2 regions of the Streptomyces sp. NPDC088124 genome follow, and region 2 is predicted to be linked to the other one. Evidence: riboswitches for the same ligand, from Rfam matches in the RefSeq annotation. Region 2 holds a riboswitch; the other holds the start of a gene.
What was found. Region 2 has a riboswitch for thiamine pyrophosphate ahead of thiC (phosphomethylpyrimidine synthase ThiC). Riboswitches for the same ligand answer to the same signal wherever they lie in the genome.
Positions count from the first base shown of each region.

Region 1 (4,175 bases), on a different contig from region 2:
CGAGCGTGATCAGGAAGCCGAAGCCGACGGTCACGGCGGAGACGCCGAGCGGCAGCATCAGCAGCGCGTCGAAGCCCCGTACGAGGCGTCCGGCGCGGCGTGTCAGCGCCGCTGCGGCCAGACCGCCGATCACCACCGCGATGGCCGTGGCGACCAGCGCGTACCGCAGCGAGTTCCAGATGGCCTCCAGCGGCGGCACGAGGAAGCTGCCGCCGCTCGCGTCCACCGAGGCGAGCGCCCAGTAGTAGGCAAAGCCGTAGCCGCCGGGGCCGTCGAGGGAGCGCTCGACGAGCACCCCCAGCGGCAGCAGGATCAGCAGCGCGACGGTCACGAGTACGCCGCCCAGCAGCGCCCACTGCCCGGTACCGCGCGGTCGGCGCGCGGTCTGCTCGGGGTCGACGAGCCTGAGGGCGGTCTCCCGCCTCCGTACGGTCCCGGCGTGTACGGCGAGGATCGCGCCGACCGCCGCGAACTGCACCAGCGTCAGCACGGCGGCGGTGGGCAGGTCGAGGAGTTGCGCGGTCTGCCGGTAGATCTCGACCTCAAGGGTGGCAAAGCCGGGGCCACCGAGAATCTGCACGACGCCGAAAGAGGTGAACGTGAAAAGGAAGACCATCAGCGCGGCGGCCGCGACGGCGGGAGCGAGCGCGGGCAGCGTCACGCGCCACCACGCCGCGAGACGCCCGGCGCCCAGTACGCGCGCAGCCTCCTCCTGGCGGGGGTCGAGTTGCGACCACAGGCCGCCCACGGTGCGTACGACCACCGCGTAGTTGAAGAAGACATGAGCGAGCAGGATCGCCCACACAGTGGTGTCGAGCCGTACGCCCCACAGTTCGTCGAGGAGTCCACCGCGTCCGAGCAGCGCCAGAAAGGCGGTGCCGACGACGACAGTGGGCAGCACGAACGGCACGGTGACCACGGCGCGCAGAAGCTGCTTGCCCGGGAAAGCGAAGCGCGCGAAGACATAGGCACCCGGCAGGGCGATCAGCAGGGTGAGCACGGTGGAGGCGAGCGCCTGCCAGGTGGTGAACCACAGGACGCCGAGGATGTCGGGGCGGCTCAGTACGGCGCCGACGCGGCCGAGCTGCCACGCGCTGCCCGTCGTGAGGCCGCGCCCGACAATCGCGACCACGGGGTAGGCGAAGAACACGCCGAAGAAGGCGAAAGGCCCGGCCATGAGTGCGAGGTGTACGGCGCCCCCGTGCCCACGCCGCAGCCCCCACCGCTCCCGGCACCGCGAAGGGGTCAACAGGCTGCCCCACAGGCCGCTCCGTACGTCGCCCTGTTCGCCCCCCCGTCGTCGCGGGACGCCCCGCCGGGTCCGGCCTTCCTCCACGGCCCGGCCCTCGTCCTCGGCGGTTACTTCACTACGAGTGAGGACCACGACTGGATCCACTGCTCACGGTTGGCGGCGATCCGGTCGGGCGCCACGGTCTCGGGCCGGTCGACCGTCGCGCCGAATTTCGTGAAGAGATCGGGCAGCGCGACGCCCTTGACCACCGGATTGACAAACATGTTCAGCGGCATGTCCGCCTGGAACTTCTCACTGATCAGGAAGTCCAGCAGCGCCTTGCCACCGGCCTCGTTCTTCGCGCCGTCGAGCAGCCCGGCGAACTCGGTCTGCCGGAAGCAGGTCCCGGTGGAGACCCCCGTCGGAGCCTGCTGGGGCTGCGGCTTCGCGTACAGCACCTCGACGGGCGGGCTGGAGGCGTACGAGACGACCAAAGGCCGGTCCCCCTTGGCCTTCTCGCCGCCCGCGGAGCCGGAGAAGCTCTCGTTGTACGCCTGCTCCCAGCCGTCGACGACCTGGACTCCGTTGGCCTTGAGCTTCTTCCAGTAGTCCTGCCAGCCATCGTCCCCGTAGCGCGCGACGGTGCCCAGGAGGAAGCCGAGACCGGGCGAGGACGTCGCGGCGTTCTCGGTGACGAGGAGGTTCTTGTACTGGGGCTTGATCAGGTCGTCGAAAGACTGCGGCGGCGCGAGCCTCTTGTCCGCGAAGTACTTTTTGTCATAGTTGACGCAGATATCACCGGTGTCGACCGGTGTCACCCGGTGCTTCTCCTTGTCGAGCCGCGCGCTCGCGTCGACGCGATCCAGGCCCTTCGCCTCGTACGGCGTGAACAGGCCATTGTCGAGTGCGCGGGAGAGCAGAGTGTTGTCGACCCCGAAGAAAACGTCGCCCTGGGGCGATCCCTTGGTGAGGATCTCCTTGTTGAGCGCTTCGCCGGCGTCACCGCTCTTCAGGACCTTGACGGTGTAGCCGGTCTCCTTGGTGAACTCTTTCAGCACCGCGGGGGAGGCGTTGAACGAGTCGTGGCTGACAAGGGTGACGGTCTTGGACTTCGTACCGCCGCTCCCCTCGTCACCGGACGACGCGGAGCCGTCGGAGCCGCCGCACGCGGCAAGGGTGGCGACGCCGATCGCCGCGGCGATCGCGGCGGACGCCGCGCTTCTGACGCCGGTACGGGTACGCATGGTGCCCACTGGTTTTCCTCCTGGGATGTCCAGGAGAAGACGCGGCCCCGCCCGGGGCGGGCCGTTGGCACGGACCGGCCCCCGGGCAGGGCGCAACAGCTTGAGTGATGTCCGAACTTCCTACCCAGAATGACCTGGGCAAGGTTCAGAGGGTCTGCGACCGCTGCCCGTTCTCACGGACATGTGCCGCACTCTCAGCGCTGTGGCGCTCCCCTGTCGGAAAATATGCAATATGTTTCGGCCCAAGGTTACCCCCAGGCCGCGCTAGCGCTCCGTGGCAGCCAACTGTCCACACGCACCGTCGATCTCCTGGCCCCGTGTGTCACGTACGGTCACCGGTACGCCGTGCGCCGCGATCGCCTCGACGAACTTCTTCTCGTCCTCCGGGCGCGACGCCGTCCACTTCGAGCCGGGAGTGGGGTTGAGCGGGATCAGGTTGACGTGCACCCTCTTGCCCTTGAGGAGCCTGCCGAGCCGGTCACCCCGCCACGCCTGGTCGTTGATGTCGCGGATCAGGGCGTACTCGATGGAGATTCGGCGGCCGGACTTCTCCGCGTACTCCCACGCGGCGTCCAGCACCTCCCGCACCTTCCAGCGCGTGTTGACCGGCACGAGGGTGTCGCGCAGTTCATCGTCGGGAGCGTGCAGGGAGACCGCGAGCCGGCACTTGAAGCCCTCGTCGGCGAAGCGCAGCATCGCGGGCACCAGCCCGACCGTGGAGACGGTGATCCCTCGCTGCGAGATACCCAGACCGTCCGGCTCGGGATCGGTGAGCCGGCGGATCGCGCCGACGACTCGCTTGTAGTTGGCGAGCGGCTCTCCCATGCCCATGAAGACGATGTTGGAAAGTCTCGCGGGACCGCCCGCGACCTCACCGTCGCGCAGGGCACGCATCCCGTCGACGATCTGGTGGACGATCTCCGCGGTGGACAGGTTCCGGTCCAGACCGGCCTGGCCGGTCGCGCAGAAGGGACAGTTCATCCCGCAGCCCGCCTGCGACGAGATGCACATGGTGACCCGGTCGGGATAGCGCATCAGCACGGACTCCACGAGGGTGCCGTCGTGCAGCCGCCAGAGCGTCTTACGGGTCGTGTCGTCGTCGCACGAGATGTGCCGCACCACCGACATCAGGTCGGGCAGCAGTTCCGTCGCGAGTTTCTGCCGCGCGGCGGCCGGGATGTCGGTCCACTGCTCGGGGTCGTGCGCGTACCGCGCGAAGTAGTGCTGTGACAGTTGCTTGGCGCGGAACGCCTTCTCCCCGATGGCGGCGACGGCCTCGCGGCGCTCGGCGGGAGTGAGGTCGGCGAGATGCCGCGGGGGCTTCTTGGCTCCGCGGGGCGCGACGAAAGTGAGTTCTCCGGGTGCAGGCATGGTCCGTCCAGTGTCGCAGACAGCGCCCCGTGGCCCGTTCCCCGTATTGGGTGGCATAAGAAAGGCGGTGGCATGGGAAAGGGGGTCCGCCGCCCCGTAGGCGACGCACCCCCTCCTCTGTTGCGCCCTCCGCGACCGCGCGAGCGCCCGCCCCGTACGGCGCTTGGCGCCCCGTACGGGGCGCCAAGCGCCGTACCGCCCAAGCGCCCGTATGCCTTACTAGGCGCCGTACCGGCCAAGCCGTGTGCCTTGCCTGGAAGCCCCAGTGCCTGCAAGGGCTCCTGCCTGTCAGGACCCCACGAAGAGCACCAGGAGCAGCCAGACCACCG
Region 1 is NZ_JBFBJB010000031.1:43,270-47,444, reverse strand. Features, by position in the region: gene AB0P17_RS24965 (iron ABC transporter permease) at 1-1,177, opposite strand, end outside; gene AB0P17_RS24960 (thiamine ABC transporter substrate-binding protein) at 1,360-2,475, opposite strand; TPP riboswitch at 2,575-2,700, opposite strand; gene rlmN (23S rRNA (adenine(2503)-C(2))-methyltransferase RlmN) at 2,740-3,846, opposite strand; gene AB0P17_RS24950 (phosphatidate cytidylyltransferase) at 4,135-4,175, opposite strand, start outside.
Region 1: it holds a riboswitch for thiamine pyrophosphate, as region 2 does, so the genes downstream of both, AB0P17_RS24960 (thiamine ABC transporter substrate-binding protein) here and thiC (phosphomethylpyrimidine synthase ThiC) in region 2, are expected to answer to the same signal.

Region 2 (4,175 bases):
CGCATGACGTTCCATCTGCCCGGCGACGCGCCTGTGACCTGGACTTTCGGCCGCGAGCTGCTGCTCGACGGCATCAACACGCCCAGCGGGGACGGGGATGTGCACATCTCGCCGACGACGCCCGAGGACCTGTCCGACGTCCATATGCGGCTCCAGGTCGGCGACGACCACGCGCTCTTCCGGGTCAGTGCCGCGCCGCTGGTGGCCTTCCTGGACCGTACGGACCGGTTGGTTCCGCTCGGCCAGGAGCGCACGCTCAGTGACTTCGAGGACAGTCTTGAGGAGGAGCTGGGTCGCATCCTCGCCGAGGAGAACGCCGGCTGACGGCTCGTTGAGGAGGCCGTCCGGGTGATTCCGGTGTCCGGGGTGTCCACGGGACCCCGGAAGGGTACGGACGGCCCCGCGGACTGCTCAGGGCCTCTGCGGGGCCGCTCCGGAGAGGGCTCGGAGAGGCTCGCCCGCCCTACTTCTTGCGGCGGCGGCCCCGGCTGCCCGGGGCGCGCGCGGGCGGCGCCGGCACCAGCACCCCAGGCTCCAGAGGCCCGGGGCCAGGCCCTGCTCCAGGACCCGCCCCCGGTCCCGCAGGGGCGGACGGCGCGGACGGAGCCGGGGGGTTCTCCGGGACGGACCGGTCGGCGGAGACCACCAGCGCCGCCAGCGCCGTGGTCACCGGCACCGACGCGACCAGACCGATCGACCCCACCAGCGTCCGTACGATCTCCTCCGCCACCAGCTCACTGTTGGCGACCGTCCCCACGCTCGACTGCGCGATGGAGAAGAGCAGAAGGAGCGGCAGCGCGGCGCCCGCGTAGGCCAGCACGAGCGTGTTGACCACGGACGCGATGTGGTCCCGGCCGATCCGGATGCCCGCCCGGTACAGCGCCCGCGGCCCCATCGTCGGATCCGCCTGGCGCAGCTCCCACACCGCCGAGGTCTGCGTCACCGTCACATCGTCCAGCACGCCGAGCGAACCGATGATCACGCCGGCGAGCAGGAGGCCGCTCATGTCGATCTCGGGGTAGAGGCCGTGGATCAGCCCCGTGCTGTCGTCGGTGTTACCGGTCAGGCTCGCCCAACCGATGAAGAGCGACCCCAGCAGTCCGATCAGCAGCAGCGAGATCAGGGTGCCGAGCACCGCCACCGAGGTGCGGGCCGTCAGCCCGTGACACAGATACAGCGCGACCAGCATGATCGCGCTCGCTCCCACCACCGCCACCACCAGCGGATTCGATCCCTGGATGATCGCCGGCAGGATGAACAGGGTCAGGATCGCGAACGAGACCACCAGCGCCACCAGCGCCATGACCCCCCGCATCCGCCCCACCACGATCACCGCGAGCGCGAAGATCCCCGCCAGCAGCGTCAGCGGGAACTGGCGGTCCACATCGGACACCGAGTACTGGAGATCACGGGGCGCGTCCGGTGCGTAGGCGACCACAACGCCCTGTTTCACGTGAAACTGCCGTGGCGCGTCCGGCTGGACGATCTCGATGAAGGTGTGGCCCTTCTCCTTGCCGCTCTTCAGCTCGACCGTCGCCTTCTTGCACTCGCCGGTCTCCTCCCGCACCGCCTCGCGGCCCTGGGGCGTGGAGGTGTCACCGGTCGACGGGACCTGGGAGGCGTTCACGTCCTTACAGGCGACCTGCTCGACCTGGACGACCTGGCCGTCGAAGGTCTGTCGGTCGAAGCCCACACCGGTCCGCTCGTGCGCGGGCGCACCGCCCGGCCAGAGCACGGCGAGCCCGACCACCACGGCGGCCGCGAACGGAATCAGCACCGCCGCGATCACCTTGCGGAGGTGCCGGGAGACCGGCGCGGCGGGTCCATGACTGTGTGAGTGGCCGTGTGCGTGGCCGTCCGATTCGTGGGTCTGTGTGGGTGGTGTCACCGACCGATCATCGCAAGAAGGCGGAGGAAGCGCGGGGCCCTCTGTTCAGCGCGCCCGATCTGACGCTAGCGTGGGGGCACCTTTGCACACGCGGGAGCTCGGAGCACCGGGCTGAGAGGGCGCTGACGTGTAGTCCCGGGGACGGGTCCCCGGACACCTGCGCTGCGCCGACCGCTGAACCTGTTACCGGGTAATGCCGGCGTAGGGAGTAGGTCTCATGACCGTTCAGGACGCACACACGCCTGCCTCCGGCTCGGAGGACACCAGCGCGGACATCAGCGCGGACCCGGCCCTCCGGGGCCGGACCGCGGGCGGACGGCCCATCGGCTGGCACAAGGGATACATCGAGGGCTCCCGCCCCGATCTCCGGGTGCCGGTCCGCCAGGTCCATCTCACCAACGGCGAGGACGTCACGCTGTACGACACCTCGGGCCCGTACACCGACCCCGCCGTCGACACCGACGTGCGCCGCGGACTCGCGCCGCTGCGAGAGAACTGGATCATCGGCCGCGGCGACACCGAGGAGTACGCGGGCCGGCCACCGCGACCCGAGGACGACGGGCTCAAGCACACTTCCCCGCGCGGGGGGCTGCTCCGGGGCGGAGCGGCCGATCTGCGGGGCCTCGACGCGGTCTTCCCCGGCCGGCCGCGCCAGCCCCGCCGGGGCCGTGAGGGCCGCGCCGTCACCCAGCTCGCGTACGCCCGTCGCGGGGAGATCACGCCGGAGATGGAGTACGTCGCGATCCGCGAGAACGTCTCCCCGGAGACCGTCCGCGAGGAGATCGCCGCGGGCCGCGCCGTACTGCCGGTCAACGTCAACCACCCGGAGATCGAGCCGATGATCATCGGTAAGCGGTTCCTGGTGAAGGTCAACGCCAACATCGGCAACTCCGCGGTCACCTCCTCCATCGAGGAGGAGGTGGAGAAGATGACATGGGCGACCCGTTGGGGCGCCGATACGGTCATGGACCTCTCCACCGGGCGCAACATCCACACCACCCGCGAGTGGGTGCTGCGCAACTCCCCCGTGCCCATCGGCACCGTTCCGCTCTACCAGGCGCTCGAAAAGGTCGACGGCAAGGCCGAGGAGCTGACCTGGGAGATCTACAAGGACACGGTGATCGAACAGGCCGAGCAGGGCGTCGACTACATGACGGTCCACGCCGGTGTCCTGCTGCGGTACGTCCCGCTCACGGCCCGCCGCAAGACCGGCATCGTCTCGCGCGGCGGCTCCATCATGGCCGCCTGGTGTCTCGCGCACCACAAGGAGTCGTTCCTGTACGAGAACTTCGACGAGCTGTGCGAGATCCTCGCCGCGTACGACGTGACGTACTCCCTCGGCGACGGGCTGCGGCCGGGCTCCATCGCGGACGCCAACGACGAGGCGCAGTTCGCCGAGTTGCGCACGCTGGGCGAGCTGAACTCGATCGCCAAGAGCCACCACGTACAGACGATGATCGAGGGCCCGGGCCATGTCCCGATGCACAAGATCAAGGAGAACATCGACCTCCAGCAGGAGATCTGCGAGGAGGCGCCGTTCTACACGCTCGGTCCGCTGACCACCGATGTGGCTCCGGCGTACGACCACATCACCTCCGGGATCGGCGCGGCGATGATCGCCTGGTGGGGGACGGCGATGCTCTGCTACGTCACCCCCAAGGAACACCTCGGCCTGCCGGACCGCGACGACGTGAAGACGGGCGTCATCACGTACAAGATCGCGGCCCACGCGGCGGATCTCGCGAAGGGCCACCCGGGGGCGCAGGAGTGGGACGACGCGCTGTCGGACGCCCGGTTCGAGTTCCGCTGGGAGGACCAGTTCAACCTGGCGCTCGATCCGGACACGGCACGGGAGTTCCATGACGAGACGCTGCCCGCGGAGCCCGCGAAGACGGCTCATTTCTGCTCGATGTGCGGGCCCAAGTTCTGCTCGATGAAGATCTCGCAGGACATCCGGCGCAAGCACGGCGGCGAGCTGGCGAGCGGCGCGCACGACACGGACGGCACGGACCGTGCGGGTGGCGCGGACCATACGGGCGGTGCGTCGGCCGACGAGATCGAGGCGGGCATGGCGGAGAAATCGAAGGAGTTCGCCGCCGCCGGCAACCGGGTCTATCTGCCGCTGGTCGACTGACCGCTCCCACGCCGGGCCGCTCGGAGGGCCCGGCCCCGGGACCCGCCTCGGGGCGCCCCGGGGGCGGCGTCGTTCATGACGTGACCGAGCGGCCCGGACCACCTGCCGGGGTCATTCCGGCCGGTGCTCCGGGCCGCCGAAGTCGGGGCTGGT
Region 2 is NZ_JBFBJB010000004.1:95,565-99,739, reverse strand. Features, by position in the region: gene AB0P17_RS04365 (SsgA family sporulation/cell division regulator) at 1-324, shown strand, start outside; gene AB0P17_RS04360 (YibE/F family protein) at 464-1,888, opposite strand; TPP riboswitch at 1,969-2,113, shown strand; gene thiC (phosphomethylpyrimidine synthase ThiC) at 2,106-4,022, shown strand; gene AB0P17_RS04350 (hypothetical protein) at 4,134-4,175, opposite strand, start outside.